Regions from separate parts of the Pseudomonas sp. HC1(2025) genome, predicted to be linked through region 2. Evidence: riboswitches for the same ligand, from Rfam matches in the RefSeq annotation. Region 2 holds a riboswitch; the other holds the start of a gene.
The links. Region 2 has a riboswitch for cobalamin ahead of ACSSVH_RS13665 (CbtB domain-containing protein). Riboswitches for the same ligand answer to the same signal wherever they lie in the genome.
Positions count from the first base shown of each region.

Region 1: linked by a shared signal. The riboswitch ahead of cobO (cob(I)yrinic acid a,c-diamide adenosyltransferase) and the one ahead of ACSSVH_RS13665 (CbtB domain-containing protein) in region 2 are both predicted to bind cobalamin.

Region 1 is NZ_CP196017.1:4,199,066-4,202,467, forward strand. It holds gene ACSSVH_RS18605 (cobyrinic acid a,c-diamide synthase CobB) at 1-1,004, opposite strand, end outside; gene cobO (cob(I)yrinic acid a,c-diamide adenosyltransferase) at 1,001-1,612, opposite strand; cobalamin riboswitch at 1,693-1,940, opposite strand; gene ACSSVH_RS18615 (PQQ-dependent sugar dehydrogenase) at 2,040-3,353, shown strand.
Region 2 is NZ_CP196017.1:3,043,370-3,046,771, reverse strand. It holds gene cobM (precorrin-4 C(11)-methyltransferase) at 1-385, opposite strand, end outside; gene ACSSVH_RS13675 (cobalamin biosynthesis protein) at 467-880, opposite strand; gene ACSSVH_RS13670 (CbtA family protein) at 877-1,578, opposite strand; gene ACSSVH_RS13665 (CbtB domain-containing protein) at 1,590-1,778, opposite strand; cobalamin riboswitch at 1,875-2,081, opposite strand; gene ACSSVH_RS13660 (hypothetical protein) at 2,133-2,843, opposite strand.

The sequences.
Region 1 (3,402 bases), 1.2 Mb from region 2:
ACATCGGTCAAGGAATCGAGCAGGTAGAGCATGCCCCCGCATTCGGCCAGCAACGGTTTGCCGGCAGCGTGATGGGCACGGATCGCCTGCAGCATCGCGCTATTTTGCGACAGCGCCTGATGATGCAGTTCCGGGTAGCCACCGGGCAGATAGAGGCTGTCGGCGTCGGGCAGCACGCGGTCATGGATCGGCGAGAAGAAGTGCAACTGCGCGCCCATCGCTCGCAGCAAATCCAGGCTGGCGCCGTAGGTGAAAGCAAAGGCTTCGTCACGGGCCACGGCAATCCGCACCCCGGCCAGTAGCGGCTGGGCTTCGATCAGCTCGGGCGCGGCGAATTCCACCGGCGGTGGCAGCGCTACCTCGCAACTGCTGGCCAGGGCGGCGGCGGCAGCATCCAGGCGCAGGTCCAGGTCATTCAGCTCGCTGGCCTGCACCAGGCCCAGGTGACGGCTGGGCAGCTCAATGCCGGTTTCCCGGGACAGTGCGCCGTACCAGCGCAGGCCTTCGGTCAAGCTGCCTTCGAGCAGTTGGGCGTGGCGCACGGTGCCGACACGGTTGGCCAGGACCCCGGCGAACGGCAGGTCTGCCTGGTAACGCGCCAGCCCCAGCGCCAGGGCGCCAAAGGTCTGGGCCATGGCGGTGCCATCGATCACTGCCAGTACCGGCACGCCAAAATGGCGCGCCAGGTCGGCGCTGGAAGGTGTGCCGTCGAACAGGCCCATCACGCCCTCGATCAGGATCAGGTCCGCCTCGCCCGCTGCTTCCCACAGCAGGCGGCGACTTTCCTGCTCGCCGACCATCCACATGTCCAATTGATAGACCGGCGCACCACTGGCGCGCTCATGGATCATCGGGTCGAGAAAGTCCGGGCCGCACTTGAACACCCGGACCTTGCGCCCCAGGTTGCGGTGCAGACGGGCCAGCGCGGCGGTGACAGTGGTCTTGCCCTGGCCTGACGCCGGCGCGGCGATCAGCACGGCTGGGCAATGGCGCGGCGGGTTCAAAGTTCGATGCCTTTCTGTGCCTTGATACCGGCCTGGAACGCGTGCTTGAGCATGCCCATTTCGGTGACGGTATCGGCCATTTCAATCAGTTCCGGTTTGGCCCCGCGGCCGGTGACCAGCACATGCTGCATCGGTGGCCGGGCTTGCAGGTCGCTCAACACTTGGTCCAGGTCCAGATAGCCGTGCTTGAGCGCAATGTTCAGCTCATCCAGCACCACCAGGCCGATGGACGGGTCCTGCAACATTTCCCGGGAGACTTTCCAGGCCGCTTCGGCAGCGGCGATATCACGCTGGCGGTCCTGGGTCTCCCAGGTAAAGCCCTCGCCCATCACATGGAAACGCACCTGCTCGGGGAAGCGGCGGAAGAACAGCTCTTCCCCGGTGCTGTTGCGGCCTTTGATGAACTGCACCACGCCGCATTGCAGATCGTGGCCCATGGCCCGGGCGAGCATGCCAAAGGCCGAGCTGCTCTTGCCTTTGCCGTTGCCGGTCAATACCAGCAGCAAACCGCATTCATTCGGTGAGTTGGCAATGCGCTCGTCAATCACCGCTTTTTTGCGCAGCATGCGCGCCAGGTGGCGTTCGTCACGATCGGGGGAATCAGTCATGGCAGCTCTCCGTTGGGGCTGGACAAAAACGGCGGGCAGGAAAAGACCACTTAAATGAAGCCAAGCATCGCCCACCGTGATGCTGTTGGATGGATCAGGCCGGTCTCCGGGCTCATGAGTGGCGCCCTGTTGAGCAGGGCGAGCCGACGATGCGCCTTCCCATATCGCAGGCGATACAGTGGCAAAAGCAGCGTCTTGACTCATTTACCGTTGCGGGGGCAGCGCCGGGATCGTGGCCGCACTGTAGAAAAGTGCGCGCACTCACCGGCTTCCCTGTTTCACTCGGTCGGCGCGTACGCCACAGAGCACCTGAAACAAGCGGCGAAGGTTAGTGGGTTGGGGGTACAGCGTCAATTAAAGCCGGCCATGCACTTGAACCATCGCCGCGCGCTGTACCTCTATGACTACAGGCATTGAGGAGAAAAACATGCACAAGACCCGACTCGCCGTACTGATCATGGCCGCAGGCGCACTCGCCGCCTGCGGCGAAAGCTCAACCTTGCAGGTCTCCGACGGCACGGGGCCATCGCCCAAGCTGCCGGAACCGAACAAAACCCTGATCCCCACCGTCAACATCGCCCCGGCCATTGGCTGGCCCGATGGCGCCAAGCCGACCGCGGCTGCGGGCACCCAGGTCGGCGCCTTCGCCGAAGGCCTGGACCACCCGCGCTGGTTGTATGTATTGCCCAACGGCGACGTGCTGGTGGCCGAGACCAACGCGCCGCCCAAGCCGGATGACTCCAAGGGCATTCGCGGCTGGGTCATGGAAAAGGTCATGGGCCGTGCCGGGGCCGGCGTACCTAGCCCGAACCGCATCACCCTGCTGCGCGATGCCGACCATGACGGCGTGGCAGAAACCCGCACGGTGTTCCTGGAAAACCTCAACTCGCCGTTTGGCATGTCCCTGGTGGGCAACGACCTGTACGTGGCCGACTCGGACAAGCTGCTGCGCTTTCCCTATCAACCGGGGGAAACCGCGATCAAGGCCCAGGGCACCAAGGTCATCGACCTGCCGGGCGGCCCGCTCAACCACCACTGGACGAAAAACGTGGTGGCCAGCAAGGATGGCAGCAAGTTGTATGTAAGCGTGGGTTCCAACAGCAACGTCGGTGAAAACGGCCTGGAAGCCGAACAGGGCCGTGCGGCGATCTGGGAAGTCGACCGGGCCAGCGCCAAGCAGCGGATTTTTGCTTCCGGGCTGCGCAACCCCAATGGCATGGCGTGGGAGCCACAAAGCGGCAAGCTATGGACGGCGGTCAACGAGCGCGATGAAATCGGCAGCGACTTGGTGCCGGACTACATCACCTCGGTCCAGGACGGTGGCTTTTACGGCTGGCCGTTCAGCTACTACGGCCAACATGTGGATGTACGGGTCACGCCGCAGGATCCGGACCTGGTGGCCAAGGCCATTGCCCCGGACTATGCCGTCGGGCCACACACCGCATCGTTGGGCCTGACCTTCGCTGAAGGCAACACGCTGCCGGCACAATTTGCCCATGGCGCGTTTATTGGCCAGCACGGCTCGTGGAATCGCAAGCCGCACAGTGGTTACAAGGTAATCTTTGTGCCATTTGCGGGGGGCAAGCCCAACGGCGCACCGGTGGATGTGCTGACCGGGTTCCTCAACAGTGATGAGAAAGCCATGGGCCGGCCGGTGGGCGTGGTGATCGACCAGCAAGGCGGCTTGCTGGTGGCCGATGATGTGGGGAATAAGGTGTGGCGGGTGTCAGCCGCTAAATAGCACCTGATGCCGGCTTGCCGACGATGAGGATCATTCTGGGCTCATCGCC
Region 2 (3,402 bases):
CGATATCCGGCAAAGTCAGCTCCGCCTCCAGCAGCGCGGCACACGCGGCCACCGCAGTCACCCCTGGAATGATCTGGAAGGCAATCCCCAACTGGCGCAAATGACGGATTTGCTCGCCAATCGCGCCATACAGGCTTGGATCGCCGGAGTGCACGCGCGCTACGTCCTGGCCTTTTTCATGGGCGTCCTTGATCAAGTCAATGATCTGCTCCAGGTGCAGTTCGGCACTATTGACCACCAACTGGGCCTGATGGCCTTCAAGCACCGCGGCAGGCACCAGGGAGCCGGCATAGATAATCACCGGGCAACTGCGGATCAGCCGCTGGCCTTTGACGGTAATCAGTTCCGGGTCGCCGGGGCCTGCGCCGATGAAGTAGACGGTCATGGGGACATTCCTGTGAAAAAGCGGGCAAGGCGGGCTGTAGATGAAGACCGCTCATGATCAAGGACGGGGATTATCGGGAATTCAGCCGGCGCACGCCAATGCAAAGGTGGCTTGCGGGCTTTTCTGGCGGTTGATCAACAGGCGGGCAGGGCGCTGGGCCAGCTGCGTGGCCAGGGCCAGGGCGGCGCTTTCAGCGATACCATGGCAGCCGGTATGGGCAAAGGCGACGGCAGAGCGGTGGCTCAGTTGCGCTTCATGGCTCGCCAGTTGCTGGGCACTGAAAAACTTCAGCGGCAACCCCAGGCTGGCGGCCAGGGCCAGTAAACCCGGCTCATCCTGCTTGCGGTCGATACTCGCCAGTGCGCTGATGTGCCGAGGGTCGATCCCTGCGCCAGCCAAGGCTTCATTGAACAGCGCCAATAACGCCTCGACGCTGCAACCACCCTGGCAACCCAGGCCGACCACCAGGGTCGGCCGGGTGTTGGCCGTTGTCATGCCGAGTACTGATCGTCGCGGTTACGCCGGAACAACCAGGCACTGATCAGGCCCAGGGCCAGCCAGAACGCAACGTTGGTCAGCTGCGAAGCGATCTTGAACTGTGCTTCCAGAGCTTCTGGGGCGAGCATCGAGTGCACTTCGGGCTGTGGCGCGCCAACCACATGGGGCACCGCCAGGATGGCCACGCCGAGGATCTTCAGCAGCCAGTTGCGACCAAACACAATCAGCGCAATGCCGGCGGCAGTGGAGGCTGCCGTGCCGATCCACCAGATCTGCCGTTGCGCCAGGTCCGCCGCAGCGGTGCCGGGCAGCTCCGGTGGCAGGCCGAGGGTCGGCGCCAACACAAAGGTGGCGTAGCCGGCCAGGCCCCAGAGCAGGCCCTGGGCGGTGCGAGTCGGGGCACGCAGGGTGTAGAGGCCGGCGAGCATCAGTGCAAAACCCACGGCGACCACCAGGTTGCCGCCAGTGGTGGAGAGCACGCGCTGCCAGCCATTTTCCGGCTCCCAGGCCTCGGCGTCGTGGCTGTGGGCCGTAGCGCCAGGGGCATGCTCATGTACCTCGGTCGCGGCAGGGGCGTTTTCGAAGGTTTCCGCCTGCAGGATCAACGGGGCCACCCAGAAGCTCTGCAGCAGGGTCAGCAACAGGGCGGCCAGCAGGCCGGTGAAACCTGCGGTTTGCGCAATTCGCTTGATCATGGCGGCAGGTCTCAGTGGCACGGGAAGGCGGCGCTGTGGCGCGTATCGTGGGCAGCGTTGTGCACGGCCTCGATGTGCGAGAACCCGGCGAAATACACCAGGCATGCACCGAGGATCGCCGCGCCGATGGCGGCGGTCAGGCGTTGGCTCAAGGTGGCGGAGCTGCTGGCGGTGTGTGAGGTGCTGCTGATGATCGACATGGCACGTCCCTTTCGAGTGGCAGGGTGACACGAGCGCATGAAAACCCCGCGAGCCGGGCACGCAGGGTTCTGAACAGCGCCCGCCCACCGCGGGTTTGTTATTTGATTTTTCGGGCCGGTCTCCGGGCTTGCGAGGGGGCTCTCCTGAGTCCTGAAAGCATCGCCTTCCCATGCCAAAAGCACAGTGGCTGTGACGCTTCGCTCGCTTACCGTTGCGGGGGCAGCACCGGATTGGTCATGCATGCATGATTGACCGGTTTCCCGTTTCACCCTGTAAAGGGCACCCGAAACAAGATGTGTAGGAGAGCATGGCCAGAGGGCGGGCGTCAAATAGACGAATTGACGCCTGCCTGATCAGCCAGGGCGACGCGGCGACGTGGAAACCCAATCTTCTGAGTAAAAAATACTGCCCAACCCAAATCTGTTGTCTGGTTTGCTTGGACGTGAGAGAGAGACAGGCTTTGTATCCAAATCCCAAAGCAGGTCAGGCCGCTTAAGAAGTTCTTGGGCAACTTTGGTTGCATTGTACGAAAAGTGGCGGGTGCTTCTTGTTTGGCGTGCGGCCTCTCGCAGTTCGTTAAAGTTTACATAATGATCTTTGGGACCTTTGGCAAATTCGCGAAAGTAAATTCTCGCTTGGTCCAGCAGGGCTGCATCGCTGAGACTTTTGAAGTCTCCAGCGATAAGAGCGACTTGGTCCCAGGTCACATTACCGGAGTGCGAACCAAAGAGTGACTTGACTAGTTCTGGGCGGTTGATGACCTGCTTTGCAAGCTCTACTTGCTCTTGTGTGGCATCTCGTCCGTCGTGTAGTTTGCCTCTCGCCATACTTTTAAGCTCATCCAAGCGAAAGCTGTTGGATGTTTTAGCGCCTGGGACTTCCAAATCTATGAAATGGGCCAGTAGTTTTTCGGCCAGCATCGAGTGGGTGTAGCTCTCAAAATACGGAATGTCCGATGAGATGTTTTGTGTCGGTGCTAAGGTGGGAGAAGCGTCTTTGGGGAGTGTAGTGCGAGGTGCGTTAAGCATAGGCGCACTGGGTTGAATGCTTGCTGAAGAATTCATCGTGTTTGTATCCCCATTGAATAGGTGGGCTTGGGGTTGGATTGTTTGGAAAGCTGCCTTGAGAGTGAGTGATGTTTTTCAAGGCTGCTGTTCCTCGTGCTAACTGCGAAATGGATTTCATTAAATTACAGCACCTCTTTAACTCGTGTGGGCTGGATAGCCAGGCTGGATTCAAGGCGGGCTTTTACATAAGGTGCTTTTACGGTCTGCACTACGTACAGGTCTTTGTAGTGCTGGCTAGTAACGCTCCTGAAAAGGCGATTAGGGGGCAGGTATGAGCAAACGTATAGTCAAAATTGTCCATGTCATAACGTTGAGCTGGTCTCCTGCCAGGTCAGGGTCTATCAGAAATACTATCGGCTGATGTCTACGACAAAGTACGGTGGGAAACATCATTGTTCAGTGTCTGCAAAGATGGGAGGTTATTGGTTTTAGGCGTTATAGCGAGTGATATTGGTTGAATTGCGTTTTCTGTTGGATTGATTGTCATCGTTCCAGCTAACGTGGATGCATATTCAGTGTATTCAGTGGGTTGGTGAGAGGTGCGATAGTTATGTAG